3 regions of the Streptomyces sp. NPDC030862 genome follow, and region 1 is predicted to be linked to each of the others. Evidence: riboswitches for the same ligand, from Rfam matches in the RefSeq annotation. Region 1 holds a riboswitch; each other region holds the start of a gene.
The links. Region 1 has a riboswitch for cobalamin ahead of ACZ42X_RS05505 (ribonucleoside-diphosphate reductase subunit alpha). Riboswitches for the same ligand answer to the same signal wherever they lie in the genome.
Positions count from the first base shown of each region.

Region 2: it holds a riboswitch for cobalamin, as region 1 does, so the genes downstream of both, ACZ42X_RS01195 ((2Fe-2S)-binding protein) here and ACZ42X_RS05505 (ribonucleoside-diphosphate reductase subunit alpha) in region 1, are expected to answer to the same signal.
Region 3: it holds a riboswitch for cobalamin, as region 1 does, so the genes downstream of both, ACZ42X_RS29915 (energy-coupling factor ABC transporter permease) here and ACZ42X_RS05505 (ribonucleoside-diphosphate reductase subunit alpha) in region 1, are expected to answer to the same signal.

Region 1 is NZ_JBVIEN010000002.1:266,192-276,616, reverse strand. Features, by position in the region: gene ACZ42X_RS05525 (GntR family transcriptional regulator) at 1-763, shown strand, start outside; gene ACZ42X_RS05520 (DUF3311 domain-containing protein) at 1,032-1,277, shown strand; gene mctP (monocarboxylate uptake permease MctP) at 1,274-2,902, shown strand; gene ACZ42X_RS05510 (GNAT family N-acetyltransferase) at 2,993-3,523, shown strand; cobalamin riboswitch at 3,588-3,710, shown strand; gene ACZ42X_RS05505 (ribonucleoside-diphosphate reductase subunit alpha) at 3,850-6,213, shown strand; gene ACZ42X_RS05500 (ribonucleotide-diphosphate reductase subunit beta) at 6,213-7,283, shown strand; gene def (peptide deformylase) at 7,340-7,972, opposite strand; gene ACZ42X_RS05490 (tetratricopeptide repeat protein) at 8,044-9,024, opposite strand; gene ACZ42X_RS05485 (HD-GYP domain-containing protein) at 9,136-10,404, opposite strand; gene ACZ42X_RS05480 (HD-GYP domain-containing protein) at 10,401-10,425, opposite strand, start outside.
Region 2 is NZ_JBVIEN010000001.1:254,458-264,882, forward strand. Features, by position in the region: gene ACZ42X_RS01170 (LutC/YkgG family protein) at 1-581, shown strand, start outside; gene ACZ42X_RS01175 (peptidase M16 family protein) at 802-2,283, shown strand; gene ACZ42X_RS01180 (hypothetical protein) at 2,588-3,460, shown strand; gene ACZ42X_RS01185 (DUF1490 family protein) at 4,071-4,382, shown strand; gene ACZ42X_RS01190 (heavy metal translocating P-type ATPase) at 4,385-6,571, shown strand; gene ACZ42X_RS01195 ((2Fe-2S)-binding protein) at 6,692-7,399, opposite strand; cobalamin riboswitch at 7,503-7,686, opposite strand; cobalamin riboswitch at 7,775-8,014, shown strand; gene ACZ42X_RS01200 (GHMP family kinase ATP-binding protein) at 8,219-9,118, shown strand; gene ACZ42X_RS01205 (cysteine synthase family protein) at 9,115-10,137, shown strand; gene ACZ42X_RS01210 (ATP-grasp domain-containing protein) at 10,134-10,425, shown strand, end outside.
Region 3 is NZ_JBVIEN010000013.1:73,930-84,354, reverse strand. Features, by position in the region: gene kdpA (potassium-transporting ATPase subunit KdpA) at 1-821, opposite strand, end outside; gene kdpF (K(+)-transporting ATPase subunit F) at 830-919, opposite strand; gene ACZ42X_RS29945 (calcium-binding protein) at 1,390-2,418, shown strand; gene ACZ42X_RS29940 (vWA domain-containing protein) at 2,506-4,377, opposite strand; gene ACZ42X_RS29935 (MmyB family transcriptional regulator) at 4,699-5,502, shown strand; gene dhaK (dihydroxyacetone kinase subunit DhaK) at 5,571-6,563, shown strand; gene dhaL (dihydroxyacetone kinase subunit DhaL) at 6,571-7,206, shown strand; gene dhaM (dihydroxyacetone kinase phosphoryl donor subunit DhaM) at 7,203-7,610, shown strand; cobalamin riboswitch at 7,650-7,857, shown strand; gene ACZ42X_RS29915 (energy-coupling factor ABC transporter permease) at 7,888-8,580, shown strand; gene ACZ42X_RS29910 (energy-coupling factor ABC transporter substrate-binding protein) at 8,577-8,948, shown strand; gene cbiQ (cobalt ECF transporter T component CbiQ) at 8,955-9,704, shown strand; gene ACZ42X_RS29900 (energy-coupling factor ABC transporter ATP-binding protein) at 9,707-10,425, shown strand, end outside.

The DNA.
Region 1 (10,425 bases):
CACGGACGGGGGCGGCAGCACCGAGAGCGAGAGCGGGACGGCCACTCGCACCGCACGCGTGCCCAAGTACTACCGGCTCAAGCGGCATCTGCTCGACATGACGCAGACCATGCCCCCGGGCACCCCGGTGCCCCCGGAGCGCACGCTCGCCGCCGAGTTCGACACCTCTCGCACCACCGTGCGCCAGGCGCTCCAGGAACTGGTCGTCGAGGGCCGGCTGGAACGCATCCAGGGCAAGGGCACGTTCGTCGCGAAGCCGAAGGTCTCGCAGGCGCTCCAGCTCACCTCGTACACCGAGGACATGCGCGCCCAGGGCCTCGAACCCACCTCGCAGCTCCTGGACATCGGGTACGTCACGGCCGACGACACCCTCGCCGGGCTGCTCGACATCTCGGCCGGCGGCCGCGTGCTGCGCATCGAGCGGCTGCGGCTGGCGAGCGGCGAGCCGATGGCCATCGAGACGACGCACCTGAGCGCGAAGCGCTTCCCCGCGCTGCGGCGGTCGCTGGTCAAGTACACCTCGCTGTACACGGCACTGGCGGAGGTCTACAACGTCCGGCTCGCGGAGGCCGAGGAGACCATCGAGACCTCGCTGGCCACGCCGCGCGAGGCGGGGCTGCTCGGTACGGACGTGGGCCTGCCGATGCTGATGCTGTCGCGCCACTCGCTGGACGAGGACGGCAAGCCGGTGGAGTGGGTGCGCTCGGTGTACCGGGGCGACCGGTACAAGTTCGTGGCGCGGCTGAAGCGCCCGAACGACTGACGAAGCGGACGCCCGCCGCGGCGAAGACGTGGACGAGGTACGAGGGAGGGGCCGGCGCCGTGCGCGCCGGCCCCTCCCGTCGTCTTCCCGCCCGCTCCACGACGCCCTGCAACACCCCGCGGCGCCCGCAACGCCCGCAACGCCCGCAACGCCCGCAACGCCCGCCCGAGACACGTCCGTTATGCGGACGGGGGTTCCATGGAGCGGGACGGTCCCTTAGATTGCGTGCGCATGACGCCAGGTGATCAGTGAGGGGACGGAACGCCGTATGACACAGGAGAAACAACCAGTGGTCACCCCCGTGCGGGTGGTGGTGGCGCTCTGCCTGTTCGCGCCCTTCGTCGCGATGCTCTGGGTCAGCTCGTACGCGAAGGTCGAGCCGAAGCTCGCAGGGATCCCGTTCTTCTACTGGTACCAGATGGCCTGGGTCGTCATATCGACCGTGCTGACGATGGTGGCGTACAAGCTGTGGCACCGTGACCAGCGGTCCCGCAAGGGGGGTGCGTCGCAGTGAAGGACGGCGTGAACGGCGTCGCACTCGCCGTCTTCATCTTCTTCTTCCTGGCCGTCACGGTGATGGGCTTCATGGCCTCCCGCTGGCGCAAGGCCGAGAACGAGCACAGCCTGGACGAATGGGGCCTGGGCGGCCGGTCGTTCGGCACCTGGATCACCTGGTTCCTGCTGGGCGGCGACCTCTACACGGCGTACACCTTCGTCGCCGTCCCGGCGGCGATCTACGCGGCGGGCGCCGCGGGCTTCTTCGCCGTCCCGTACACGATCCTCGTCTACCCGCTGATCTTCACCTTCCTGCCGCGCCTGTGGTCGGTGTCGCACAAACACGGCTACGTCACCACCTCCGACTTCGTGCGCGGGCGGTTCGGCTCGAAGAGCCTGTCGCTGGCGGTGGCCCTGACCGGCATCCTCGCCACGATGCCGTACATCGCGCTGCAGCTCGTCGGCATCCAGGCGGTGCTGGACGTGATGGGTGTGGGCGGCGGCGAGACCACGCACTGGTTCATCAAGGACCTGCCGCTGCTGATCGCGTTCGGCGTCCTCGCGGCGTACACGTACTCCTCCGGGCTGCGGGCGCCCGCGATGATCGCCTTCGTCAAGGACACGCTGATCTACATCGTCATCGCGGTGGCGATCATCTACATCCCCATCAAGCTGGGCGGCTTCGACGAGATCTTCAGCAAGGCCGGCGAGGCGTACGCGCAGATCAACCCGGCGACCGACAAGCCGCGCGGCGCCCTGGTACCGGGCGAGATGGGCCAGTGGGGTTACGCGACCCTCGCGCTCGGCTCGGCGCTGGCGCTCTTCATGTACCCGCACTCCATCACGGCGACGCTCTCCTCGCGCAGCCGTGACGTGATCCGCCGCAACACCACGATCCTGCCGCTGTACTCGCTGATGCTGGGTCTGCTGGCGCTGCTCGGCTTCATGGCCATCGCGGCGGGCGTGAAGGTGCAGAACGGCCAGCTGGCCATCCCGCAGCTGTTCGAGAACATGTTCCCGGACTGGTTCGCGGGCGTCGCCTTCGCGGCCATCGGCATCGGCGCGCTGGTCCCGGCGGCCATCATGTCCATCGCCGCCGCCAACCTCTTCACCCGCAACATCTACAAGGACTTCCTGAAGCCGGACGCCACGCCGGAGCAGGAGACCAAGGTGTCCAAGCTGGTGTCGCTGCTGGTGAAGGTGGGCGCGCTGGCCTTCGTCCTCACCATGGACAAGACCGTCGCCATCAACTTCCAGCTGCTGGGCGGCATCTGGATCCTCCAGACCCTGCCGGCGCTGGTGGGCGGCCTGTTCACCCGCTGGTTCCACCGCTGGGCGCTGCTCGCCGGCTGGGCGGTCGGCATGGTCTACGGCACGGCGGCGGCGTACGGCGTCGCCAGCCCGACGCAGAAGCACTTCGGCGGCTCGTCCGCCGAGATCCCCGGCATCGGCGAGATCGGCTACATCGGCCTGACGGCCTTCGTCCTCAACGTCCTGGTCGTCGTCGTCCTCACCTTCGTCCTCAAGGCCGTCAAGGCGCCCGAGGGCATCGACGAGACCTCGCCGGAGGACTACACGGCGGACGCGGGCGACCCGGGCGTCCAGGTGGAGCTGCCCAAGGCCACGGCGGGCTCGGGGCACTGAGGCCGCACCACTGACCCATCCGCGTACGACGGGCCGTCGCGCCTCCCTCACGGAGGCGCGACGGCCCGCTTCGTTGTGCACTCTGGCCCCATGGACATCACCATCAGGGCGGTACGGCCGGAGGAGCACGCGGCGCTGGGCGAGCTCACGGCGCAGGCGTACCTCGCAGACGGGCTGCTGGCCTTCGCCGACAGCGACGAGTATCTGATCGAACTGCGGGACGTGGCCGGGCGGGCCGCCGACGCCGAGGTCCTCGTGGCCGTGGAGCGGGGCGCCGGGGAGCCGGGCGCGCCCGGCCGGGGCGAGCGGCTGCTGGGCGGCGTGACGTTCGCCCCGGGCGGCGGGCCCCTGGCCGAGCTGGCGGGGCACGGCGAGGCCGAGATCCGGATGCTCGCCGTCGCGCGCGAGGACCGGCGGCGCGGCGCCGGGGAGGCGCTCGTCCGGGCGTGCGTGGAGCGGGCGAGGGCGGCGGACGGCTGCCGCCGGGTGGTGCTCTCCTCGCAGCAGGCGATGCGGACCGCGCACCGCGTGTACGAGCGGCTGGGGTTCGTCCGCACTCCGGAGCGCGACTGGACGCCGGTCCCGGGGGTGACGCTGCGTACATACGCGCTCGACCTCTGAGCGGCGCGTCTTGTGGTGGCCGACACAAGATGTGGGGGGTGGCTCAGCGGACGCCCCCCACATGTATGCTCATCTCGCTGTCGTCGCAGGGGAATCCGGTGCGAATCCGGAACTGTCCCGCAACGGTGTGTTGGTGTGCCTTTGGGCACCCACGAGTCCGAGCACCTGCCGGCAGCGCGCCCGGACCGTCCGGCCCGGGTGCCCAGACGTCCGGGCCTCGCGGAATGGGCCGGTGGACGCGGATACGTGCGCCCCTGTGCCGGAGGCGCCCCGCTCTGCCGTGCCCCGCCGCCGGTGGCCCCGAGCCGAGCGAGGGAGAGCCCCACGTGACCATCGCGCCAGCCGATCCGGTGTCAGCGAGCCAGAGCGACGGGAACGACGCCGGCGACGGTCCCGGGACCGTCCTGCTGCGCACCCTGACCGACCTGACCGCCGACCTGCCCGACACCGACCCCGGCCGGGTCGCCGCCGCCGCGCTGCGCGGCCGGCACGCCGGGTCGGACGAGGCGGAGCTGCGGGAGCTCGCCACCGAGGCGGCCGCCGGGCTGATCGCCGAGGACCCGGCGTACTCGCGGCTCGCGGCCCGGTTGCTGACCATCGGCATTGCGGCGGAGGCGGCCTCGCAGGGGGTTACGTCGTTCTCCGGCTCCGTCGCCGTGGGGCACCGCGAGGGGCTGATCGCCGACCGCACCGCCGACTTCGTCCGCGTCCACCGCGAGCGGCTCGACGGGCTGGTCGACCCGGCGGCCGACGACCGGTTCGGCTACTTCGGGCTGCGGACGCTCTACTCCCGCTACCTGCTGCGCCACCCGATCACGCGCAAGGTCATCGAGACGCCGCAGCACTTCCTGCTCCGGGTGGCGGCCGGGCTGGCCGAGGACGACAGCGTCCGCGCGCTGGACGAGGTCGCGGCGCTGTACGGCCTGATGAGCCGCCTCGACTACCTGCCCTCCTCCCCCACGCTGTTCAACTCCGGTACGCGCCACCCGCAGATGTCGTCGTGCTACCTGCTGGACTCGCCGCTGGACGAGCTGGACTCCATCTACGACCGCTACCACCAGGTGGCGCGGCTCTCGAAGCACGCGGGCGGCATCGGCCTGTCGTACTCGCGCATCCGCGCCCGCGGCTCGCTGATCCGGGGCACGAACGGGCACTCCAACGGCATCGTGCCGTTCCTGAAGACCCTCGACGCCTCGGTCGCGGCCGTGAACCAGGGCGGGCGGCGCAAGGGCGCGGCCGCCGTGTACCTGGAGACCTGGCACGCGGACATCGAGGAGTTCCTGGAGCTGCGCGACAACACCGGCGAGGACGCCCGGCGCACCCACAACCTCAACCTCGCGCACTGGATCCCGGACGAGTTCATGCGCCGGGTCAACGCCGACGCCGAATGGTCGCTGTTCTCGCCGGCGGACGTGCCCGAGCTGGTCGACCTGTGGGGCGAGGAGTTCGACGCCGCCTACCGCGCCGCCGAGGCCAAGGGGCTGGCCCGCAAGACCATGCCGGCCCGTGACCTGTACGGGCGGATGATGCGGACCCTCGCGCAGACCGGCAACGGCTGGATGACGTTCAAGGACGCCTCGAACCGTACGGCCAACCAGACCGCCGAGCCCGGCACGGTCGTCCACTCCTCGAACCTCTGCACCGAGATCATCGAGGTGACGAACGACGGCGAGACGGCCGTCTGCAACCTCGGCTCGGTCAACCTGGGCGCCTTCGTCAGCGGCGGGGACATCGACTGGGAGCGGCTCGACCCGACCGTCCGCACCGCCGTGACCTTCCTGGACCGGGTCGTGGACATCAACTTCTACCCGACCGAGCAGGCCGGGCGCTCCAACGCCAAGTGGCGGCCGGTCGGCCTGGGCGCGATGGGCCTCCAGGACGTCTTCTTCAAGCTGCGCCTGCCGTTCGACTCCCCCGAGGCGCGGGCCCTGTCGACGCGTATCGCCGAGCGGATCATGCTGGCGGCGTACGAGGCCTCCGCCGACCTGGCCGAGCGCAACGGCCCGCTGCCCGCCTGGGAGCAGACCCGCACCGCGCGCGGTGTGCTGCACCCCGACCACTACGACACCGAGCTCACCTGGCCGGAGCGGTGGGCGGCCCTGCGCGAGCGCGTCGCCGCCGTCGGCATGCGCAACTCGCTGCTGCTGGCCATCGCGCCGACCGCGACCATCGCCTCGATCGCCGGTGTGTACGAGTGCATCGAGCCGCAGGTCTCCAACCTCTTCAAGCGCGAGACGCTGTCCGGCGAGTTCCTCCAGGTCAACTCGTACCTGGTGGAGGACCTGAAGCGGCTGGGCGTCTGGGACGCGCAGACCCGTGAGGCGCTGCGCGAGTCGAGCGGCTCGGTGCAGGGCTTCTCGTGGGTGCCGGAGGAGATCCGCACGCTGTACCGCACGGCGTGGGAGATCCCGCAGCGCGGCCTGATCGACATGGCGGCGGCCCGTACGCCGTTCCTGGACCAGTCGCAGTCGCTGAACCTGTTCATGGAGACGCCCACCATCGGCAAGCTGTCGTCGATGTACGCGTACGCCTGGAAGCAGGGCCTGAAGACGACGTACTACCTGCGCTCGCGCCCGGCGACCCGGATCGCCCGCGCCGCCCAGGCGTCCATTCCCGTTCAGCAGGCCGCCGACCCCGAGGCCGTCGCCTGCTCCCTTGAGAACCCCGAGTCCTGCGAGGCCTGCCAGTAATGAGCTCCGCCCACCCGTCGCCCGACCACCGCCCCTCAACGACGGCACTGCGTGCCGACACCCCTGTTTTCAAGAACCTGCTCGACCCGGGCTTCGAGCTGACTCTCCGCCCCATGCGCTACCCGGACTTCTACGAGCGCTACCGGGACGCCATCAAGAACACCTGGACCGTGGAGGAGGTCGACCTCCACTCCGACGTCGCCGACCTCGCCAAGCTGACGCCCGGTGAGCAGCACCTGATCGGCCGGCTGGTCGCGTTCTTCGCGACCGGTGACTCGATCGTCGCGAACAACCTGGTGCTGACGCTCTACAAGCACATCAACTCGCCCGAGGCGCGACTGTACCTGTCGCGGCAGCTGTTCGAGGAGGCCGTGCACGTCCAGTTCTACCTGACGCTGCTCGACACCTACCTGCCCGACCCGGAGGACCGCACGGCCGCCTTCGCCGCCGTGGAGAACATTCCCTCCATCCGCGAGAAGGCGCAGTTCTGCTTCCGGTGGATGGACTCGGTCGAGAAGATCGAGCGGCTGGAGTCGAAGGCCGACCGCCGCCGCTTCCTGCTGAACCTCATCTGCTTCGCCGCGTGCATCGAGGGCCTGTTCTTCTACGGGGCCTTCGCCTACGTGTACTGGTTCCGGTCGCGCGGCCTGCTGCACGGCCTGGCGACCGGCACCAACTGGGTGTTCCGCGACGAGACGATGCACATGAACTTCGCGTTCGAGGTCGTCGACACCGTCCGCAAGGAGGAGCCGGACCTCTTCGACGACGAGCTCCAGCAGCAGGTCACCGACATGCTGAGGGAAGCGGTGGAGGCGGAGCTCCAGTTCGGTCGCGACCTGTGCGGCGACGGCCTGCCCGGCATGAACACCGAGTCGATGCGCCAGTACCTGGAGTGTGTCGCCGACCAGCGCCTGATGCGCCTCGGCTTCGCGCCGGTGTACGGCTCGGAGAACCCGTTCTCGTTCATGGAGCTGCAGGGCGTCCAGGAGCTCACGAACTTCTTCGAGCGCCGCCCCTCCGCCTACCAGGTGGCGGTGGAGGGTTCGGTCGACCTCGACGAGGACTTCTGAGATGACGGCGGGGCCCCGTCCGGACGTACCGGAACGGGGCCCCGCCGTCGTACGGCTCAGTCGTTGGCGACGACCGGGTAGCGCGGCGTACCCGCCTCCATCTGCTTCAGCGCGTCCTTGCGGTCGCGCTTCGACAGGCGGTCGATGTACAGGTACCCGTACAGGTGGTCCGTCTCGTGCTGGAGGCAGCGGGCGAAGTACCCGGTGCCGCGCACCTTGATGGGGTTGCCCTTGGCGTCCTGGCCACGCACCACGGCGTAGTCGGGCCGGGCCAGCGAGGCGTACGCCGTCGGGATGGACAGGCAGCCCTCGTTGGAGTCGTCGAGGACGCGCAGCTCCGGCGGCAGCTCCTCCAGAACGGGGTTGCAGACGACGCCCACGTGCCGGACACCCTCGTCGTCCGGGCAGTCGTAGACGAAGACCTTCAGGTCCACACCGATCTGATTGGCCGCCAGACCGACGCCCTCGGCGGTCCGCTGGCTGGCGAACATGTCGTCGATCAGCCGGGCCAGCGAGTCGTCGAACTCGGTGACGTCCTTGCACTCCTTGTGGAGCACCGGGTTCCCAACGACGGTGATCGGGCGGGACGTGCCGCGCTCCCGGTGGGCGCGCTCGCGCTCCTCGCAGTCCTCCGTGTCGATGATGAAACCCTCGTCGTCGACGTACGGATCCGTCTCCTGCTGCGCCATGTCCGCCTCTGCGCCTTTCTCAGTACCCGATGCATGCATGCCTGATGTGCTGGTACAGCCTACGACCCGGCTCAGCAGACTTCTTCGAGATCCCGCCACTCGCGGCTGTCCGGGCTGTCCGCCACCCAGCCGTCCAGCAGCCCGCGGACCAGTCCGGCGGGCGCCGCGATGCCGCACTCGCGCTCCGGCACCCACAGCTCGCCCGGCGAGCGGTGCCCGAGCGGGCCCGGGTGCCCGGGCTCGCTGTGGTCGTGCGGGTCCAGGTGCTCGCCCTCGCCCTCGGCGCTCGGCATCCGCGACTCCGAGCAGGGCCGGCACAGCAGCCGTACGGACGAGGACCAGTCCTCGGCGGCGAACCCGGCGTCGGCCGCGAGCCGCTCCAGGGCGTCCCGGTCGGCCTCGGTCGCCGCCTCCAGGAGCACCACCCAGGTCGGTACGGGGGACGGTGCCCACAGCTCGATCTCGTCGAACACCGGGAAGCTGTGCCCGGCGGACGTGGTGCGCTCTCCATGGGGGACCCCGTCGTGCAGCACGACCTCGCCCCAGCGCCGGCCGGAGGACGGCAGCGGAATGGAGAGCACCTCTATCCGGGCCGGGTCGAGCCGACGGCCCCACACCACCTCGGCCTCGCCCTCCGGCGACAGCCGTACGGCGGCGCTGCCCAGCTCCATCCCGGTCGGCTCACCGCTCGCCGCGGCGGCCCCCGGCACCTTCAGGCCGTACGCCTGCCAGGCGCGGCGCGCCAGCGGCCAGTCCTGGAGCGCGGTGGCGGCGATGCCGACGTTCCACCAGTCCGGGGCGCCGGCGTCCTTGTCGAGGAGCGCGACCGCGCGCAGGCCCGCCGTGCGCGCCTGCTCCCAGTCGTGCCGGAACTTGTGCAGCAGCGCCAGGTTGAACCAGGACTCCGAGAGCCAGGGCTCCAGGTCCGCCGCCCGCGTCAGCAGCGCGCCCGCGTCCTCGTACCGCCCGTCCCCGATCAGCGTGAACGCGCGGTCGGTGGCCTGCCGCCACGAGGCGGAGGGCCGATGCCGTACCTTCCCGAAGATCCTCACGATTCCCGCCTGCCGGTCTGCCGGTCGCTTTCGCTGAAGGTCTCTGCCCCCGGACACCCTCTTGTTCGCATCCAACCATGCCCGGTCGGGCGCCCGCTCATTACCCATGGGTTACCCAGCTGCGCGACCGGTGACGCAGCCCCGGGCCACCACTCTGGCCAGGGCTTCCACCACCGCGGGGTGGTAGTCGCGCGCGGTGCCCAGCCGGAGCTGTTCCAGGGCGGTGAGGGATCCCTGGGCGGTTTCCCCGGCCAGATCGTCGTACGCGTTGACGGCGCGGACGATCCGCGCGGGCGGCGGCTGCTCCCGGTAGGGGTCGGCCTGCCGCTCCACGACGACCGCGACGGCCGCCGGGACGCCGGTCTGGCGCACCACGGCCCCGCCGAGGAGGGCGATGCGCCGCTGCTCGGCGGCCGGGAGGAGGGCGGTGGCCCCCTCCGGTACGGGGTCTACGAGGGACAGCTGTCCGATGTCGTGCATCAGCGCGGCGTACTCCAGCACGGTCAGGTCGGGCTCAGACAGGCCCAGCTCCCGCCCTACGGCGAGGCTGAGCGCCGCCACCCGGTGGGCATGTCCCGGGGTCGTGTACCCGGCGATCTCGGTGGCACGCGCGAGGGAGGCGATGGTCTGGCGGTACGTCGCGCGGACGGCGGCGTACCGGCGGAAGGACAGCTGGGTGAGGAGCAGGGGTACGCAGAAGAGGGGAAGCGCCCACAGTCCGGCGGCCGCGACGGCGAGGGCGATGACGGCGCCGGTGGCGCACACCGCGGAGCCGACGCCGAGCAGGGCGCGCAGTTCGTCGCGGAGGAGGGGCCCGTACCGGTAGCCCGTGCGGGCGCGCAGCATGAGGGCGGCGAGGACGGCGTCGCACAGGGCGGTCAGGACCAGCAGGAGCACCAGGAACAGGGCGTAGAAGGGGCCCTGTCCGACGGTCTCGTCCAGTCGTCCGGAGTTGTAGAGGGGCTGGAAGCAGACGGCGGCGAACGCCGTGGTCAGCACCCGCCGGGCCAGGTGGTCCAGCGCCGGCCCGCAGCCCCGGGCCACGTGCGGTACGGCTCCGACGAGCGCCCCGGCGAAGACGACGGCGATCGTCTGGAGGACCCCGTGGGTGGAGGGCCGCCCGGCGGACTCGCCGAGCAGGGCGTACGCGAGGGCTCCGGCGGCGCCGAGGGGCGCGGCTTCCCGGCCCCAGGGCTCCGCGAGCACGGGCCCGGCCGCCACGCCGGGCCGGGCGGTCCAGCGGGCGAGCTCCCCGACGGCGATGAGCAGGCCGAAGGCGAGTGCGGTGCCGGGCTCGGCGACGCCGTGCCACAGCGTCCAGGCGAGTCCGGCGGCGGTGAGCGCGGCGGCGGCCGCGTGGGCGGCCCCGAGCGCCCTCACCGGGCCCGGCCCCGCGCGTCG
Region 2 (10,425 bases), on a different contig from region 1:
CGCCACTCGCCCCGGAACCGGCACGCGGCTACCTCGCCACCCACACCCCCGACACCCCGGACACCATTCTGGACCTCCTCCACGAGAACCTCGCCGACTACCGCGCGAGCGTTCATCGCACCACGGAGACCGGGCTCCCCGCTCTGGTGGCAGAACTCCTCGACCGGCACGACGCCCACACCGTCGCTGTGCCACCCGGGCTGCCCGCCGTGTGGCTGTCCGCGACGACGGCCGAGCAGCACCACGACGCGGACGCCACCCTCACGCCACACCAGCTGGACACCACAGACGCCGTGGTCACCAGCTGCGCCCTCGCCATCGCCGAGACCGGCACGATCGTCCTGGACGGCGGCCCCGGCCAAGGCCGCCGCGCCCTCACTCTCGTCCCCGACCTGCACGTCTGCGTCGTACGCGCCGAGGACCAAGTCGTCGCCTCCATCCACCAGGCCCTGCCACGCCTCGACCCGACCCGACCCCAGACCTGGATCTCCGGCCCGTCCGCCACCAGCGACATCGAACTCGCCCGCGTCGAAGGCGTGCACGGCCCAAGACGGCTCGATGTTGTGATCGTCACCCGCTAAGACGTCGTTGCACCCACAGCAGCGGTGACGGCGGCTTCGTAGGACTGGGCGCTCTTGTCGTAGGCCCGGCGCGGGTCGGGCGCGGGTCCGGCGCAGCGCGGTCCGGCGCAGGGCGGGCGCGGGTCCGGCTCAGGCCGGGCGCGGGTCCGGCGCAGGCCGGGCGCGGGTCCGGCTCAGGCCGGGCGCGGGTCCGGCTCAGGCTGTCGGTAAAGTCGGGCCCATGCAGCGCACCACCGTCGACGGTGTCACCGTCTTGTGGGCCCCGGGCCCGGTTCCCCTCAGCGCGACGCTCACCTTCGGGTGCGGTGCCCGGGACGAGAGTTTCCGCACCATCGGTGTCACCCACCTCATCGAGCACCTGGTGATGAGCACGCTGCCCCGTCTGCACCACGAGCACAACGCCTCCGTCGACCTGGAAGCCACCCGCTTCACCGCTTCCGGACGTCCGGAGCAGATCACCGCCTTCCTGGCGGCGGTCTGCGCCGCCCTGTCCGACCTGCCGCTGGACCGGATCCAGCACGAGGCGGGCATTCTGACCGCCGAGGCGTCCTCGGTCACGTCCCCGGCCGCCGCCTTCCTGCTCAACCAGCGGTTCGGGGCCCAGGGTCCCGGCCTTGCGCCCTACACCGGGCCAGGCTACGACCGGCTTTCCGCGGACACCGTCCAGGCCCACGCCGCCGTGTACTTCACCCGCGCCAACGCCGTCCTCCAACTCACCGGTCCTCCGCCCCAGGACCTGCGGCTCCCCCTGCCCGAGGGCCGGCCGCCGCAACGCACGACCCCGGCCGCACGTACCGGTGCATCCTGGGACGAGGCGCCGATCGAGGGCGCCGCCATCGCCCTGACCATGCCCCTGGGCTCAGCGGCCGCCGCTCTCGGCGTCGCGCTCCTCGAGCACCGGCTCACCGAGCTCGCACGGCACCGCCGGGGCCTGAGTTACGCGGTCCAGGTCGAGTCGAGCCTGCGTGACGAGCACACCCTGGACACCCTGCTCTCACTGGACTCCCGCCCCGGGCAGGAAGCCGAGATAGCGGAGCTGCTCTGGCAGGAGGCACTGCGCCTGGGCCGGGAACTGCCCTCCGAGGACGAGCTCAAGGAGGAGATCGAGGGCTTCCGGGAGAGCTACGCTCACCCGCGCGCCGTGGAGGCGGAGCTGGACCTGGCTGCCGCTTCCCATCTGTTCGGACTGCCGTCACGAGACGCCACAGCCCGGCTGGCTGCCCTTCGTACCGTAGTACCCGAGGACGTACGAGCCTGCTTCGCGCAGGCCCTGGTCACCGCGCAGCTGGCCGTGGCACCGGATGTCGAGCCCCGGCTGACTGCCCTCGACGGATCGCCGCTGCCTCAAGGGGCCTGCTGTGCACACGACGGGCTGCCGGCAGGCGAGGTGTTCCGGCCGCCACTGCTGGCGCGCGCGAAGTACGGCGCGGCGCGCCGCTCCCGGCTGGTGCTGACCGGCGACGGTGTGGCGGAGCTCAACGGGGACGGGCGACTGCACCGCATACGCTTCGACGAGATCGTCGGCGTGGAGAGAGATGGTGACGACCGCACGCTCTTCGGGGCGTCCGGCTGCCTGATGGAGCTGTCGCCCCAGGAGTACAGCGGGTGCGACAAGGTGATCCGGGCGGTGGACGCCGCGGTGCCGACCGGCCTCGCGTACGACGCCTCGGCCCTGGCACCGCGAGACCCCGAGAAGCAATAGGGGCAAGCCTGACCGGCTGTCGGGCCCAGAAGGCCTTGCATGGGCGGCGGACGAGCTCGGCCGCGCTGCACACCGTTCCAGTGCTGCGGCGCCGACGCCCGTCCGCTCCGGCGGCCCGTGTCCGGCCGCCGTAGCGCAACCAGCAGACGTCGGCAGCCCATCACGCTGAGCCCGGACGGGGATGCCCGCACGTCACCAATTGACGCGAGCATCCACCCATTGTCATCGTGGCGTGACATCCTCACCTGCCATGATCGTGGTCAATGGGATTCGTCAAGTACGGCGTGCTCGTGCCCGACGCCGAATGGACAAGCAGGTGGCCGATCTGCGCGCAGCGCTCGATCGCCTTGGATACGACTGGTGGCCGATACCGCTCGGATTCCGCGTCGCCCTGCGCAAGCACGATGCCGCGGGATGGGGCTGGTTCATCAACCTGCAAGCCTGGGCACTGATCGCGTGGCTGTTCCTGAGCTTCGAGGCATGGGTCCTCTGGTGGCCGGAGGAACTCCTCCATGCCCAAGTCACCTTTGCCTTCCTCGGAGTCGGGATGGTTTTGGTGGTGATTGCCCGCCAAACAGCAAGCTCGGCGCGTGCGACACGCCGCAATCGCCTGGCCTGGCTCTGTGCCGAAGTGATCGAGAGTTGCGCCGAGGCGCACAGGCGCGGCGGAGACCGCCGGCACGAGGCCCTGCTCGAGGTGTCGAGGGACCTCCGGAGGCTGGAGGGTGATGTGCTGACGGCGTATCGCAGGCGTGGGTCGGTCGCGTCCTTCTCCCCTCCCAACGCGAAACTGCGGCGCCATGCCGGGCAAGTGGTCGCCAAACTGCGCACCGTCGAGGAGGAGATGCACGGCGATCATACGCAGAACGCGTTGGAGGAGTTGGCGGGACTGGTAGCGACGATCGCGGAGCAGTACACGAGCAACAAGGTTGCGACCCTGCTTCCGGTGGGGTCGGTTGCGGACCTCGAACCCGTACGCGACCGTGAGCCGATCCTCGTGGGCGTCACCGTCGTGGTGATCGCTGGCGGGGCCGTTGCCGTCTCCTTGCTGAATCTTCCCGACATAGCTTCAGGGGCTGTAATCGTCGCGATGGCAGTCCTGGTGCTGCTGGTCCTGTTCGGGCGGCGTTGGCACCGGTACCTGCCGATCGTCGATATGTTCAAGCCCGGACCATGATCCGCAGCCGCCTTGATCGCACCCGACGTCCACGACCACGACGAAGACCCCGACCTCTGCACCCCGTACCCCTCGGCCGCGAACCGGTGGAAGCCACCAACTGCGGGCACTCTCCCGCTCGATGGTCGTCCCGCCCACCGCTGGTCGGCGGACGTCACGAGGGCCGCCGCCTGCCCCACGTCCAGCGGTCATCGGACGCCGTCGGTGAGGTGGACTGGGCGGTCGCGTGGGTCGCCACAACCATCGCGGGAGCCCAGCACAGACAGCTGGCCGCGAGGGCCGGCCGAGATGATCGGTCAGTTCATGCCCACGCACGCGAAGAGACCAACGTGGAACCGACCTTGCCGCCCGGCCGCCGGTCGGCGAATCCAACGCGTCGGGAAACCTCAGCCACCTCCGCACACCGGGTGAGTAGGTGACGGTCTCCGTGCCGGAAGTTCCGTGAGACGGCATCGCCGGCACGTCGCGGGGCCCTACACGCAGCGGACACGCACGCATACGTGAGCGGCCTGGTTGATTGAGGATGCAACAAGTGCGGCAGCGAACGACATAGACGCACAATTGGAGTGGCTGTGTGGCCTCTGCACGGCCGCAACGTAGGGAGACCACCATGCACCCTGCAGCCCTCGCCGGCGCCGCCGTAGGCCGCCTCGCTCACCACGCCGTCTCCGGCGTCGTCGGTGGTGTCATCCTTCGCGGCGCCGCCAAAGCCGCCCCGAGAGCCAAGCCCGCCGCACGCAAGGCGCTGGTCAACGGCCTCGCGGGCGGGATCAGGGCCACCAGATGGCTCGGATCGGCCGCGGAAGAAGCGCGACTGAAAACCGGTGACGTGCTCGCGGAGGCCCGCTCGTCACTGGGCGAGGAAGCTCCGCCACCGTCCGCCGTCAACATCGGCGGCCACGACCACGACCACCAGCACTGATCATGTCCGACATACGCGTACGCTCCGTCGCTGCCGGACGCGCGCGACTGACCGTCCCATGGCTTCAGGCGCGGCCAGGATGCGCGGGGCTGGTCGACGAGCGGCTCGCCGACCTGCCCGGCTTCCGCGCGCTGCGCCTCTTTCCCCGGACCGGCAGCGTCGTGATCTGGGTGAATCCCGATGACCTGGACGTCGACCGCCTGGTGGCCGCGCTCGACGAGGCTCCCCCACCCTCCGTACCGGCCAGGCCGAGCCGGTCGGTGCCCGACTCCTCCACCGGAGAGCTCGCCCGGCTGGTCGTGGGCGGAGCGGTACTCGCCGTGGTGGCCGTGCACCGCCTGGTGCTCCGGCGGCCACCGTGGGTCAGCGGGGGCCGGTCCGGGTTCCTCGGCGCGGTGACCGTCTTCAGCGGTCTGCCCTTCTTCCGCGGGGCGCTGCGCACCATGGCGGGACGCCAGCATCCGGGTACCGACACGCTGGTCACCGCCGCCACGGTCATCTCCCTCATGCTGCGCGAGAACGTCGTCGCGCTGACCGTGCTGTGGCTGCTGAACATCGGCGAGTTCCTCCAGACGATCACCTTGCGCCGCACCCGCCGCGCCATCGAGGAACTCCTCAGCATCGGTGAGGAGCGCGTCTGGCTGGTACGTGAAGGAGTCGAGGTCGAGGTGGCCCTGGAGGACGTGGAGGCCGGCGACGTCGTCGCCGTGTACGAGCACCACAAGATCCCGGTGGACGGCGTGGTGTCCGGCGGCGAGGCGCTGGTCGACCAGGCCGCCATCACGGGCGAGGCACTGCCCGTCTACGCCCACGAGGGCTCCGAGGTGTACGCGGGCACCGTCGTCACCTCCGGTTCCCTGACCATACGGGCGGTGTCCGTGGGCAGTGACACGACCGTTGGGCGGATCATCAGCCGGGTCGAGGAGGCCCAGTCCGACCGGGCGCCCATCCAGACCGTCGCCACCCGCTTCACGCGCCGCTTCGTCCCCGTGTCCCTGGCCCTCGCGGCGGGTACGTACGTGCTCACCCGCGACGCCCGGCGCGCGATGACCATGCTGCTCGTCGCATGCCCGTGCGCCGCCGGCCTCGCCACGCCCACCGCGATCAGCGCCGCCATCGGCAACGGCGCCCGCCACGGCACGCTCATCAAGGGCGGCACGCACCTGGAGGGAATCGGACGGGTGACCGCCGTCGTGTTCGACAAGACCGGCACCCTCACCCTCGGCCGCCCACTGGTGACCAGCGTCGTCGCCCTCCACGAGGACTACACGGCCGACGACGTCCTGCGCCTCGCGGCCTCCGGTGAACGCCACGCCCGCCACCCCGTCGCCCAGGCCATCGTCACCCGCACCGAGGAACAGCACCTGCACATTCCCATCCACCAGGCGTGCGAGGTGGTCCTGGGCATGGGGATGCGCGCCGAGCTCGACGGTACCCGGCTCCTCGTCGGCAGCCCCGCCCTGCTGCGCCGGCACGGACTGGAGCTGACGACGGTCGCCCAGGACTGGACCGAGCAGTTGCGCCGCCAGGGCGAAACGGTCATCTGCCTCGCCCACGACGACGACCTGATCGGCATGCTCGGTGTCTCCGACGCCGTACGCACCGCGGCGGGCACGGTCGTCCAGCAGCTGCGCGACCTGGGCGTCCAGCGGATCATCCTGCTGACCGGTGACGCACCCGAGACGGCCCAGGCCGTCGCCGACGCCCTCGACATCGCCGAGGTCCACGCCCACGCCCTGCCCGAGGCGAAGCTGCAACTGATCCGCGATCTCCAGCAAGAGGGGCACATGGTCGCCATGGTGGGCGACGGCACCAACGACGCCCCCGCGCTCGCGCTCGCGGACGTCGGCATCGCCATGGGCGAGCACTCCTCCCACGTGGCCCTGGAGACCGCCGACATCGCCCTCGCCGGCAACGACCTGCGCCAGGTCGCCGCCGTCGTGGAGCTCAGCCGGCACACCCTGCGCGTCGTACGGCAGAACTACGGCCTGGCCATCGGCGTCAACCTCGCCGGTCTCGTCGCCGGCGCGGGCGGGTCCATCAACCCGGTCGTCGCCGCCCTGCTGCACAACACCAGCAGCATCGCCGTCGTCGGCAACTCCGCCCGCCTCGTCAACCACACCCCGCATCTGCCCGAAGCCGGTCAGGACCTCTACGCCGCGCCGCTGGAGGAGACCCGGGTGCGCTGATCAGCGGCACCTCGTCCCGGGCCGGACCTCCCGTTCTCGCCACCGAGGACCTCACACCGAGCTCGTCGTAGGGAGGAGTCCGCCGGTTCCCGCAGGCGGGCGTCGGCCGGCTCGGGGTGGTCAAGCGGGGCGTGGCTCCTTGTGGGTGAGAAGGACGCACTCGCCGCAGTATCCGGCGCCGGGGACGCGGTAGTAGAGGCAGCAGCTGCGGCGGCGGTAGGTGAACGGCTCGGTGGTGAGGGTGCCGGCGCTCGCGAGCGGTTCCCGTCGCAGCAGGGCGGCGGCGATCGCAAGCGGCGGGTGAGGCGCGTCCGGGGCGCGCTGGAGCAGCACGCGTACGGCGCCGGTCAGCGCGGATGCGGTGTTGCCCGGCAGCAGCTTCGGTGAGAGTCCGAAGTGCCGGCGCAGCGCGTCGCCGAGGGGCAGCAGGTTGTCGGCGAGGACGGTCCGGTGCAGGGCGTCGGGGATGTCCTGCTCGGGCAGGGCGGCCGGTTCGGGCAGCCAGAGCTCGATCGGGCCGGACGGCGGCGTGCGCCACCACAGCCGGTCCGGCGACAGGTCGGGGACGCGGCCGGTCAGCGCCGCCGTGGCCAGGGCGATGGACCAGAGGCGTGCGGCGGTCCCGATGTGGAGGGTGGAGGCCGCGACGCGCCGCTGGTCGGTGCCGAGCCGGCGGCCCACCTCCGCCACGTACGCCGACAGGGCGCCGCGGTCCGTGTAGAGGGTGGTGAGCGGGCGGAAGTCTCCGCCGTCGGTGCGTGGTCCGCCGGGCACGGCGAAGTAGGGCCCGATGGCCGTGACCCGGTCGAGGACCTCCGTGGTCACCATGTACGTACCGCCTGGCCAATTGGACCGGCGGGCGGTGACCAGCCGTCACATGCGCGTGGGCACACGAGTGCCACCGTCCTCTCTCGGGGAGATCCGCCCCGGTACGTCGAGGTGCGACGGCGTGAGTCTCCTGACTCGGGATCGACGCTCTCCCGGCCTTCCGGACCCTCGACTGGGCCGTGGCCGTGGCGGGTTCGCTCCCCCTACACAGTGGCGGTACCGTGCCGGAATCTCACCGGCTTCCTCGTTCCGCCGTCGCTTGCCGGACGCAGCATCCCAGAGTCTGCGCACCCCATGCCAGGCCCTCACCCTGTGTCACCGACCACAACCGGACAACTGCGGGCGGTGCCCTGTCGCGCCGCGACCGGCCGCCTCTACGCTGCTGACCGCAGTCGGTTCGCGCCCCCGTCCCGGTGGCGCGTCGTAAGAGGGAACCCGGTGCGATTCCGGGACTGTCCCGCAGCGGTGAGTGGGAACGAACGCCGTCAACGGCACTGGGCCCCATCCAGGGGCCCGGGAAGCGACGGCCATTAGGTGTACGTGTCCGCCGGAACGAACAACCGGCCGGCCGGTGAGCCCACGAGTCCGAAGACCTGCCACTGCGCGCGTGCGGTGACGCACACGCTGTTCACGGTGACCTCGAGGGCTGGGTCGGCGGTGCAGGCGGATCGGCGCACGCGTACGCGCCGCGACCGCCACCTCGCTTCCCGCGATCCTCCTCGGGCCCGGGGAGACGAGGGAGGACACGTACGTGACCACGGCACACGGCGGCCGGGCGTGCCGCCGCACCGGCCAGGCCCGGCCGTCACACGGCCGACGATGCTGACGCTCACGAACCGGGCCCCGACGCGGACCTTCTCCGGGGTGTGTCACGGGACCCTGGGCGAGCTCTACCAGGGCCCGCTGCGGGAGGGGCCCGCGCGGCCCGGTGCCGAGGCGGACATCGCCCTGGTGTCGTTCCCGGTGGACCGGCACTCCTGGGTGTACTTCACCTCCGGGACGGCGTCGCCCGGCCCGCCGCCTCTCGGCGAGAAGTCGGTACTGGCCGCGCACCTCTTCCTGGAGCGCTTCGGTCTGACGCTGCCGCCCGGCCGCTGGAGCGCCCACAGCGATCTGCGCGTGGGGGTGGGCATGGCGAGTTCGACGGCCGACGTCGTGGCGACGCTGCGGTGCCTCTTCCGGGTCTTCTCCCTGCCCTACGACCCCGGCGAGGTGATGCGGATCCTGTCCGCGATCGAGCGGGCCGACAGCGTCTTCCTGGACGAGTTCGCGCTCTATCTGAGCGCCCGGCACAGGGTGGTGCGCCGACTGGGCACCGGGGTCGGTTTTCACACCGCGTTCGTCACCGAGCCCGGCACCGTGGACACGGCCGCGGTGACGCCGGTCCTGCTGCGGCAGTACCGACGGCGTGCGGACGAGTACGAGCGATGTCTGACCGACCTGCTCAAGGGCTTCGCCTGCCATGACCCCGCGGCCGTGGCCCGGGCGGCGACCACGAGTGCCGTGCTGTCCCAGGAGGCGTTGCCGAAACGGTCCTTCGACGCCGTGCTCGCGCACCGCGAGGAGTTCGGGGCCGACGGGGTGTTCGTCGCGCACACCGGATCCCTGATCGGCTACCTCTTCGCCCGCCGCCCCGCCCCTTCCGTCAAGGACGACCTGTCCGCCTTCTTCCACTCGCTCGGCCACCAGTGCTCTTTCGCCCAAGGAGGCTACGGGTGATACACCCCCACATCGCCGACGCCCTCAAAACGCCCGACCTGGTCCGGCTGACCGACGGCATGGTGCTGATCCGCTTCGAGTCGATGAAGATCTACTCGGCGCTCGCCGCCGTCCGCCATCTGCTCGACCGGGGCACGGTCCGCCCCGGGCAGACCCTCGTCGACAGCTCCAGCGGCATCTACGCCTACGCCCTGGCGCTGGCCTGCCATCGCTACGGCATGCGCTGCCACATCGTGGCGTCCACCACCGTGGACACCACCACCCTCGCCCAGCTGGAGATCCTCGGCGCCACCGTGGACCAGGTCAGCCCGTCGCCGACCCTCAAGCTGGACCAGGAGTTACGCGTACGACGGGTGCGGCGGTTCCTCGCCGAGCGGCCCGACGCGCACTGGATGCGCCAATACCACGACGGCGTCCACTACCTGGGTTACCGGGAGGTGGCCGACCAGGTGGCGGCGGCGGTGCCGGACGGTCCGCTCACCGTGGTCGGGGGCGTCGGGTCCGGGGCCTCGACCGGCGGTCTCGTGGAACACCTGCGCCGCCGCGACCCGTCCGTGCGGCTGGTCGGTGTCCAGCCGTTCGGCAGCGTCACGTTCGGCAGCCAGGACCACCACGACCCGGACGCGATCATCGCCGGGATCGGCTCGTCGATCGTCTTCGACAACGTACGCCACCACCTCTACGACGGCCTGCACTGGCTCGACTTCACCCACGCCATGTCGGGGACGGTCGCCCTGTTGCGCGAGCACGCCGTTTTCGCGGGCCTGTCCACGGGCGCCGCGTACCTGGCCGCCACGTACGAGGCGCGTCGCCATCCGGACCGGCTCCTGCTGGTGATCGGCGCCGACACCGGACACCGCTACGTCGAGCACGTCCATGCCCGGCACGCCGAGGCCCCCGACCCCGCGGCGCTCAAGCCGTTCGAGGTGGAGTCCGCCGAGGAGATGCGCATGCCGTGGTCGACGATGGCCTGGAACCGTACCACTTGCCCTCCGCACTGGAAGGAGGCCGCCGCGTGACCCTGGTCTGTCTGGAATCCCTCACGTTCGGGCTGGGGCACCTCGTGCGCGCCGCCGACGCCCTCGGCGAGCGCCTGCGGCTGCTGACCCGCGATCCGTCGTACTACGCCTACGAGTTGGAGCGGCTCCCGGCCGGCGCGCTCGACGTCGTGACGACCGACACCTTCGACACGGAGCGGGTGGCCGGCCTGCTCACCCGTACGCCGGAGCTGCGGGGGCTGATCAGCTCCACCGACACGTGGACGCTGGTCGCCGCCGAGCTGACGGAACGGTTCGGTCTGCCCGGCC
Region 3 (10,425 bases), on a different contig from region 1:
ACCATCCGGCCGAAGGTCCGCGTCAGCGAGAACGGGATGAGGAGGACGAGGAAGATCTCGAAGAGGTTGGTGAAGGGGTTCGGGTTCTCGAAGGGGTGGGCGGAGTTGGCGTTGAAGTAGCCGCCGCCGTTGGTGCCCAGCTCCTTGATGACCTCCTGCGAGGCGACCGCGCCGCCGTTCCACTGCCGCGTACCGCCCGTGAACTGCCCGACCTCATGGATGCCGGCGAAGTTCTGGATGACGCCGCAGGCGACGAGGACGAGCGCGCCGACGATGGAGAGCGGCAGCAGGATCCGCACGACGCCCCGGACCACGTCGGCCCAAAAGTTGCCGAGTTCGCCGCCGGGCCGGGTACGGGCGAAGCCCCGTACGAGCGCCACCGCGACCGCCATGCCGACGGCGGCGGAGACGAAGTTCTGCACCGCCAGGCCACCGGTCGTCAGGAGGTGCCCCATGGCCTGTTCGCCGGCGTACGACTGCCAGTTGGTGTTCGAGACGAACGAGGCGGCGGTGTTGAACGCCTGGTCCGGATCGATGGACACGAAGCCGAGGGAGCCGGGCAGCGAGCCCTGGAGACGCTGGAGCAGGTAGAGGAAGAGGACACCCACGGCGGAGAAGGCCAGGACGCCCCGCAGGTACGCGGGCCAGCGCATCTCGGTGTCGGGGTCGGCGCCGATGGCCTTGTAGACCCACGTCTCGACCCGCAGATGGCGGTGGGAGGAGTAGGTGCGGGCCATGTGGTCGCCGAGGGGGCGGTACGCGAGGGCGAGCGCGCCGGCCAGTGCGAGCAGCTGGAGCACAGCCGCGAGGAGAGGACTCATCGGCGTACTCAGAACCTGTCCGGCTTGAGGAGGGCGAGGACGAGGTAGCCCAGCAGGGCGGCGGCCACGATGAGACCGACGATGTTCTCGGCAGTCACAGCTTCGCCACCCCCTTGGCGATGAACGCCACCAGCGCGAAGACCGCGACCGTGGCGACGACGAAGGCCACGTCGGCCATCGTGAGCTCCCGAAGAGGTTCGGATGAAAATCGGACCTCTAGAGGAAAACGCCTTTTTGGCGTGGTGTGACTGTTGTTGACGCCTCATTGACGGCCGCGAGGCCGGCCTTGACGATCTTCTGACGCCGAGCGAGCGACCCCGGTGCGGGCCGGAAGGCGCAGCCAGGGCCTCTCCCGCCAGGTGCGTAGAGCCGGGCCGTGGCGCCCGCTGCCCTCCCGTAGGAGCTTGCTCCCTTACGGTCGTATATGCACATTAAGTGACTATCTCCGGACGGTCTCGGGAAGCGCCAAGGTGATCCATCCCGCCGCCCTCCCGGCACCGACTGGACGCCGGCGCCCGACAACCGGAGATCACGCATGATCATGAACCGCCTCGCTCACCCACCGTTGGTGGACGGATGGTCCCGCCCGGCATGCCGCAGGCTTGTCACGACCGGGCTCGCCACGGCAGCACTGCTCACGCTGGGGCTCCCCGCGGCCACTGCGGAGCAGGCCAAGGCGACCTGCTTCGGCCGGCCGGCGACCATCACCGGCTCGGGATCGATCAACGGGACACCGGGAGACGACGTCATCGTCGGCTCCTCGGGTGCGGACACCATCGACGGCAGGGGTGGCCACGACCGCATCTGCGCACGCGCCGGCGACGACGTGGTCATCGGGGGCGTCGGCAACGACAAGCTCGACGCCGGCGCCGGCGACGACCAGGTCCGTGGCGACCGCTTCAGCGAAGCCGGGGACGTGGTCGGCGGAGGGGACGACCTGTTGGTTCTGGGGCAGGGCGACGACATCGCCAGTGGCGACAGCGCCACCCTCGACGGCGACGCTTCCGGGGGTGGCCGCGACCGGATCGACTGCGGGCCCGGCAGCGACCGCGTGACGGGAGACAGCATCGCGTTCACCGGCAACGCCACCGGTGCCGGTGACGACGTCATCCATGGAGGCCCGGGACTCGACGCGATGGTCGGCGACAGCAACGCCGACCTGGACGCGAGCGGGACCGGCGGCGACGATCTGTTGGACTTCGGCGCGGACGGTGGCGTCCTCGCCATCGGCGACCACGCCTCCGGCCCGGCCGATACGGCGAGCGGTGCCGGCGACGACCGCATCATCGGTGGCGCAGCGGGCGAGCTCCTCATCGGCGACAGTGCCTCCGACCGTGTGACGGAGGCCGGCGACGACGTGATCCGGGGCCGTGGCGGGGACGACACGATCTTCGGCGACAACGTCAACTTCGACACCGACAGGACGGTGGGGACGGTAGGCGGCAAGGACCTCCTCAAGGGCGGGTCCGGGAACGACACACTCCGGGCGGGCCCGGCGAACGACCGGCTCGACGGAGGCCGGAACACCGACCTCTGCGACGGCGAAGCGGGCAACGACATCGCCGTACGGTGCGAGACCGTCGTCCGTGTCCCGTAAGGCGGTTGCTTCACCCGACCCGCACGCGTGAGCCATCAGTACGCCGGAGCGCTTGGCCCGGTCGTCTCACCTGGCCAAGCACCGGCGTCAGGCTGCCCCGCGGCGCCTGAGGGCATAGAAGGCGATGCCGCCGAGCAGGAGGACCCCGGCGCCGACGCCGACCGCCGGCACGAGCATGTCCACAGCGGAGTCGTCGTCCTCGGGGGCAGCCGTCGCGCCGCCGGTCCCGCCCTGTACGCCCTTCCCGTTCGCACCGGACGGCGAGGGCCCCTGGGCGGCGTCGTCACCGAAGTAGAACACCGGGCTGTTCCCGGAGCGCGGGGTGCCGGAGATGTCCACGGTCAGCGACATCGGTACGATCATGCCCTTCGCCTCGGGGTGCGGCTCGGCGACCTGCGCCTGGATGTAGTACGTGCCGGGCACGTCGTAGCCGTTGGGGTCGGAGCTCTTCGCGTCGTCCTGCTCGGTGATCTCCCAGGGCCCGCAGACCCGCTCGACGTGCCCGGTCCTGCCCGAGAGGAGTTCGGTCAAGTCGTGGGCCTCGTTGCACCGCGTCGGCTTGCGCTGGGCGTTGTAGATGGTGACGCTCCACCCGCTGGTGCCGGAGTTGGGGAAGTCGTCCGGGAGGGCCACGCCGGCCTTGACCGTCAGTTTCTGGCCCGCCTTCAGGTCCACCCGCCAGAAGGGGGCTTCACCCACGGCGATGGACTGCCGGTGGGTACCCGGTCCGATCGGCGTGGCGCTGTTGAAGGAGAAGCCGCCTTCGGCGTCGGCCCCGGTGCGGGGCTCCGGAGTCCGCGCGCCGGCCCCCTGGGTCGTCTTGTCGGCGATGCCGACGAGGAGTTCGACGGGCATCGGCTTGTCGCCGGAATCGGTCACCTTGTTCTCGACCATGATGCAGCCGATGTCGTCCGGCGCGGCCTTCTCGTTGTCTGCTCCGGGCTTGCTGCGGCCTCCGGTGGTGATGATGTTCGCCCACCCCATGGACTGGTCGAACTCCCGGAGCCAGTCGCGGGGTTCGCCGTCGCCCGGAGGGCCCGCCGCGACGACGATGATGGAACCGCGCGAGTACCCCTCCTCGGCCACGGCGGTGGCGCTCACCTGGAGCAGCTGGTCCGGCCGCTTCTTGACCTTGTAGTAGAGGTCGCGCCCCCCGGTGAACTTGTCCAGGTACTGGCCGGGCGTGACCAGCGGAGCATTCTGGCAGCCGTCGAGGGAACCCTCGACCGGCTTTCCGGTGGCGTGGTAGGTCCGCCACGCCTTGCGGAACAGGGTGCCCAGATTGTCGGTCAGCGAGTCGGCGTCCTCGGCGTCCGCGTACGACCCGTCGGTCACGTCCGCGATGCACTTCAGCTGCGCACGTGCCGAGGAGGGCGTCCGGAACCCGACCACGTCCACGGCGAGGTCGATGCCCTGCGCCTTGAGCTCGCGGGCCACCTCGCACGGAGGCGGCGGCGTACAGGTGTCGTCACCGTCCGAGACCAGCACGATCCGGCGCTTGCCGCTCGCGCCGAGGTCCTTGGCGGCTTCGCGGAGCGAGACACCGATCGGTGTGAACCCGACCGCCTTGAAGCCCTCGACCCGCTTCTTGGCGTCGTCACGCGCCGCCCGGTCCATCGGAGCGACCGGCAGGACCTGCTGCGTGTCGGCGCAGCCTTGTTTCTTGTCCTGCCCGGGATACGTGGCGCCGTAGACGCGCAGTCCCAGCGGGGCCTGTTCGGGGGCTGTCTCGATGATCCGGGTGACCGCCTGCTTGGCGGCGGCCAGACGGGTCTGCCCGCCGGCGTCGTTCTCGTTCATCGACCCGGACAGGTCGAGAACCAGGTTGATCCGGGGAGGCTCCGGAGCCTCGGGCGCTGCGGGGAAGGCGCTTGCCGTCGCCGCCGGCGACAGGAGCGCGCCGAGCAACAGCACGGAAACAGCGGCGAGCACGCGTCGTCGGCGTGGTCTCGGATACATGAAGGTGGTCTCCACAAGGTGTGTCTGTCGGCCCCTCGGCACGTGCCGGTCAGGGAACGGGCCCTGCGGGGTCCAGGCGGTCCGAACCGCTGTGCCGGGCCATGCGCCTCACGGCGTCGCGGGCAGCGGGCGGCTCCGGAGGTGAGTCTCGCATTGAGTGATCATTATTTCCAGGGTCTGTGAGTGCAGATAATGGGGCCGCCCTGGGTGCTGCCCGGGCACAGCCCGAGTGGAAGGTGCCGGATGAAGCTGTCGGCCAGTGACCGGGGCCGTCTCAAGGGGATCCTTCAGGCGCGCCGAGCCGCGATCGACCCTGTGACGATGGGGTTCCCCAAGCGCGGGCCCGGTCCCGGTCGGCGCGCCGCCGGTCTGAGTCAGGAGCAGATGGACGTGCTGCTCACGCGCACCCCGGGCACGTACAACCGGTTCGAGAACGGTCAGCTCAACTGCCCCGGTGCCGATCTCCTCACCGCGGTCGCCAGGACGTTGCGACTGGACGAACAGGAGTGGGTGTTCCTGTGGCTGATCACCCGCAAGGAGAGCCCGCCTCATGCCCTGCACGGCAGCTCGGGGACGTCCATAGCAGGAGCGTGGCAGCGGGTCACCAACCACGTCCACGGCGCGTTGGCGTACGTCAGCGACGCCGAATGGAACATCGTCGCCCACAACGAGGACTTCCGGCGCCTCTTCCCTCGCGGACAAGCCCCCGCCAACATCATGCGCTGGCTTCTCCTGGACCTCGAGGCGCGCACCGACGTCATGATGCACTGGGAGACCCACTGGGCGCCGGCCATGATGCCGCACCTGAAGCACAGCGTGGAGCTCCGCCCGGACAATCCGGCACTTGGTCGTCTCGCGTACGACGTCCTCAACGACCCGGTGGCCGGACCGCTCTACCGAGAACATGCCGTGGCCCCCATCCCCGATTTCGACGGCTCCGAGCTTCCCGTCCGCCACGCCATTCACGGACCCGGCCGACTCACGACCTGCCTCGCCGAACCCGTCACAGCCCCCGGAGCCCGGCTCAATCTCAGCTTCTACACACCCGGGAGCCCCTGTTCTCCCGAGGCTGCCACGAAGGGGCCGAGTGGCTCGGCACCGCTCACCGCTCATACCGACAGCTGACACGCCATCAGTAAAGTCGGTATCGAGCCGCCACCGGCCCGCCGACGTCATCACGCTGGGAGACACCGTTGAAGATGCTCATCAATGTGCCCGAGACCGTCGTCCCCGACGCGCTGCGCGGGATCGCGGCCGCGCATCCCGAGCTGACCGTGGACGTGGAGAGCCGGATCGTCGTGCGGCGTGACGCCCCGGTCGAGGGGAAGGTGGCGTTGGTGTCGGGGGGCGGGTCCGGGCACGAGCCGTTGCACGCCGGGTTCGTCGGGGCGGGGATGCTGGCGGCGGCAGCGGCGGGGGAAGTGTTCACGAGTCCCGTGCCTGATCAGGTGGTGCGGGCCGCGGCGGCCGTGGACAGCGGACGCGGTGTGCTCTTCGTCGTGCAGAACTACACCGGCGACGTGCTGAACTTCGAGATGGCGGCCGAGCTCGCCGAGGACGAGGGCATCCAGGTCGCCAAGGTGCTCGTGGACGACGACGTGGCCGTGGCCGACAGTACGTACACGGCCGGGCGGCGCGGGACCGGGGCCACCCTGTTCGTGGAGAAGATCGCCGGTGCGGCCGCCGAGGAGGGTGCGCCACTGGAGCGCGTGGAGGCCATCGCGCGCCGGGTGAACGCCGCGTCACGCAGCTTCGGGGTGGCGTTGAGCGCGTGCAGTACGCCCGCGAAGGGCGGGCCGACGTTCGACCTGCCGCCGGGCGAGCTGGAGCTGGGCGTCGGCATCCACGGCGAGCCGGGGCGCGAGCGTCGGGCCATGATGACGTCGCGGGAGATCGCCGACTTCGCCGTCGACGCCGTCCTGGAGGACCTGCGGCCCGGCGGACCGGTGCTGCTGCTGGTCAACGGCATGGGTGCGACGCCGTTGCTGGAGCTGTACGGGTTCAACGCCGAGGTGCACCGGGTGCTGCGCGAGCGCGGTGTGCCGGTGGCCCGTACCCTCGTCGGGAACTATGTGACGTCGCTGGACATGGCGGGCTGCTCGGTCACGCTGTGCGAGGCCGACGAGGAGTTGCTGCGACTGTGGGACGCGCCGGTGCGGACGGCCGCCCTGCGCTGGGGGATGTGAGGACGTGATGCCCGTGACGCTCGACGTGGAGTTCTTCCGGCGCTGGATGGCGGCCGCTGCCGCGGCCGTGGAGCGCGAGGCGGACCGGCTCACCGAGCTGGACGCGGCCATCGGCGACGCCGACCACGGGGCCAACCTGCGGCGCGGGTTCGCGGCGGTGGCCGAGGTGCTGGACAAGGAGCCGCCCGCGGCTCCCGGCGCGGTGCTCATGCTCGCCGGGCGGCAGCTGATCTCGACCGTGGGCGGCGCGTCGGGGCCGCTGTACGGCACGCTGCTGCGGCGCGCCGGCAAGGCCCTGGGCGACACCGCCGAGGTGACGCCCGGTCTGCTGGCCGAGGCGCTGCGCGCGGGCGTGGCCGCGGTGGCGCAGCTCGGCGGGGCGAAGACCGGTGACAAGACGATGCTCGACGCGCTGGAGCCGGCCGTCGAGGCGCTGGCCACCGCAGCGGACGGCACGGCGGACGAGGCCTTCGGCGCGGCCGCGCGGGCCGCCGAGGAGGGTGCCCTCGGGACCGTACCGATGCAGGCGCGCAAGGGCCGGGCCAGCTATCTCGGGGAGCGCAGTGTCGGACACCAGGACCCGGGCGCGGCGTCCTCCGCCCTGCTGATCGCGGCGCTGGCGGAAGCGGAGGCCTCCCGATGAGCGCCGGGCCCGTGGGCATCGTGCTGGTCTCGCACAGCGCGGCGGTCGCGTCGTCCGTCGCCGAGCTGGCCAAGGGCCTCGCGGGCGGCGGCGGGACCGCGCCCGTGGTCCCCGCGGGCGGCACCCCGGACGGCGGTCTCGGCACCAGCGCCGAGCTGATCGCCGAGGCGGCGGCGTCGGTCGACGCCGGGGCGGGCGTCGCCGTCCTCGTCGACCTCGGCAGCGCCGTACTGACGGTGAAGGCGCTGCTCGCGGAGGGCGACGAGCTCCCCGAGGGCACGCGGCTGGTCGACGCGCCCTTCGTGGAGGGCGCGGTGGCGGCCGTCGTCACCGCCTCGGCGGGCGGCGACCTGGAGGCCGTGGTGGCGGCCGCGTCGGAGGCGTACGGCTATCGCAAGGAGTGACCGATGGCGGGACGGGTTGTGATGTACCTGGTCAACGCACTAGTGTCGCAGGGCCTTGGTGTACGGGAAACCGGTGCGGTACCGGTGCGGCCCTCGCCACTGTGATCGGGAAGTCCGGCTCCACTCCCGGGGAAACCACCCCGGGAAGCCACTGGAACACCGCGGGAGACCGTGGTGTCCGGGAAGGCGGAGCCGCGGCGTTGCATGACCCGTCAGCCAGGAGACCGGCCAGGGCGCGTTGTCCATCCACGAGGTGCTGGAGAGGGTCTCCCACATCATGCATATCGCCGAGGGGTACCTGCCCCCTGTGCACGCGGTCGCCTGGACCGTCGCCGCCGCTCCCTTCGTCGCCCACGGCGTCCGCGCCCTGACCCGCGAGGTCAAGGCCCACCCCGAATCGACTCTCCTGCTCGGCGCGTCCGGCGCCTTCACCTTCGTCCTGTCCGCCCTGAAACTGCCGTCCGTGACGGGCAGTTGCTCCCACCCCACGGGGACGGGGCTGGGCGCGATCCTGTTCCGGCCGCCGATCATGGCGGTGCTCGGCACCATCACGCTCCTCTTCCAGGCGCTGCTGCTGGCGCACGGCGGACTCACCACGCTCGGCGCCAACGCCTTCTCGATGGCGGTCGTCGGGCCGTGGGCGGGCTTCGGGACGTACTGGCTGCTGCGCCGCTCCGGCGTGCCGCTGATGGTGAGCGTGTTCTTCGGGGCGTTCGTCGCCGACCTGTCCACGTACTGCGTCACCAGCGTCCAGCTCGCGCTGGCCTTCCCCGACCCGGCGAGCGGCTTCGCCGGGGCGCTGGCGAAGTTCGGCTCCATCTTCGCGGTCACGCAGCTGCCGCTGGCCGTGAGCGAGGGCCTGCTGACCGTCCTGGTGATGCGGCTGCTGACGCAGTCCAGCAAGGGCGACCTGGCCCGGCTCGGCGTGCTGCCGGCGCGTTCCGTGAAGAAGGAGGCCGTGGCCCGATGAGCCGTAACGCGAAGATCAACACGCTGCTGCTGCTCGTCGTCGTGGCGCTCGCCGTGCTCCCGCTCGCGCTGGGCATGGGCGACCACAAGGAGGAGCCGTTCGCGGGCGCGGACGCGCAGGCCGAGACGGCCATCACCGAGCTGAAGCCGGATTACGAGCCGTGGTTCAGCCCGCTGTACGAGCCGCCGTCGGGGGAGATCGAGTCGGCGCTGTTCGCGCTCCAGGCGGCCATCGGGGCGGGCGTGCTGGCGTACTACTTCGGGCTGCGGCGCGGCCGCAGGCAGGGTGAGGCGCAGGCGCTGGACCGGACCGCCGGTACCGCCGACACCGCTCGCACGGCCGAAGTCGCCGAGACGACGGTCGAGTAACCGCCGGTGCTGCCGATCGACGCGGCGGCGCACAGCAGCCGCTGGCGCCGCCGTCACCCGTGCGAGAAGGCCGTGCTCGGCTTCGGTCTGACGGTCCTCGCGATCTGTCTGCCGCCGTGGCCGGGGGCCGTGCTGGTGGCCGCCGCCACCCTCGCCGTGCTGCTGGGTCCGGCCGGTGTCGGGCGCCGGCAGCTGTGGCGCGCGTTCCGCGTCCCGCTGGGCTTCTGCGTCACGGGGGCGGTTCCGCTGCTGTTCCAGGTCGGCGGGGCCGAGGGGTGGGTGGCGCTCGCGCCGGACGGGCCGGTGCACGCCGGGCGGTTGCTGCTGCGGACGTCGGCGGCGTCGCTCGGGGTGCTGCTGTTCGCGTTCACCACGCCGGTCTCGGACGTGCTGCCCCGGCTCGTGCGGGCGGGGGTGCCCGCGCCGGTCGTGGATGTGGCCCTGGTGATGTACCGGATCAGTTTCCTGCTGCTGGACGCCGTGCGGCGGATCCGGGAGGCGCAGGCGGCGCGGCTCGGGCTGACCAGCCGGGCGGCCGCCTGGCGGTCGCTGGCGGGCCTCGGCGCGACGGCGTTCGTCCGCGCCTTCGACCGGGCGGCGCGCCTCCAGACCGGGCTGGCCGGGCGCGGTTACGACGGCACGCTGCGCGTGCTGGTGCCGGAGGCGGCGGTCTCCCGCCGGTTCCTGGCCGCGACGGGCGCCCTGCTCGCGGGGCTCGTCGCCCTCACCCTCGTACTCGAAAGGTTCCTGCCGTGACCATGCATCGTGACGCCGTCGTGGAACTGGTCGGTGCGGGATTCGCCTACGACGACGGGCCCGCCGTGCTGTCGGGCATCGACTTCGCCGTACCGGAGCGGCGCGCGATCGCGCTGCTCGGCCGCAACGGCAGCGGCAAGACGACGATGCTGCGGCTGCTGAGCGGTGGCCTGCGGTGCGTGAGCGGGCGGCTGCGGCTGGCGGGCGAGGACGTGTCGTACGACAGGGCGGGGCTGACCCGGCTGCGGACGACCGTGCAGCTGGTGGTGCAGGACCCCGACGACCAGCTGTTCGCGGCGTCGGTGGGGCAGGACGTGTCCTTCGGTCCGATGAACCTGGGGCTTTCGGAGCCGGAGGTGCGGGAGCGGGTGCGCGAGGCCCTGGAGGCGCTGGACATCACGGCGCTGGAGGACCGGCCGACGCATCTGCTGTCGCACGGGCAGCGCAAGCGGGCGGCGATCGCGGGCGCGGTCGCCATGCGGCCCCGGGTGCTGATCCTCGACGAGCCGACGGCGGGCCTCGACCCGCACGGCCAGGAGCGGCTGCTGGAGGTGCTGGACCGGCTGCGGGAGTCCGGTACGACGGTCGTGATGGCCACGCACGACGTGGACCTGGCGCTGCGCTGGGCGGACGACGCGGCGGTGCTCACCCCGGACGGCCTGCGCACCGGCCCGGTGGCCGAGCTCCTCGCGGACGCCGCCCTGCTGGACGCGGCCCGGCT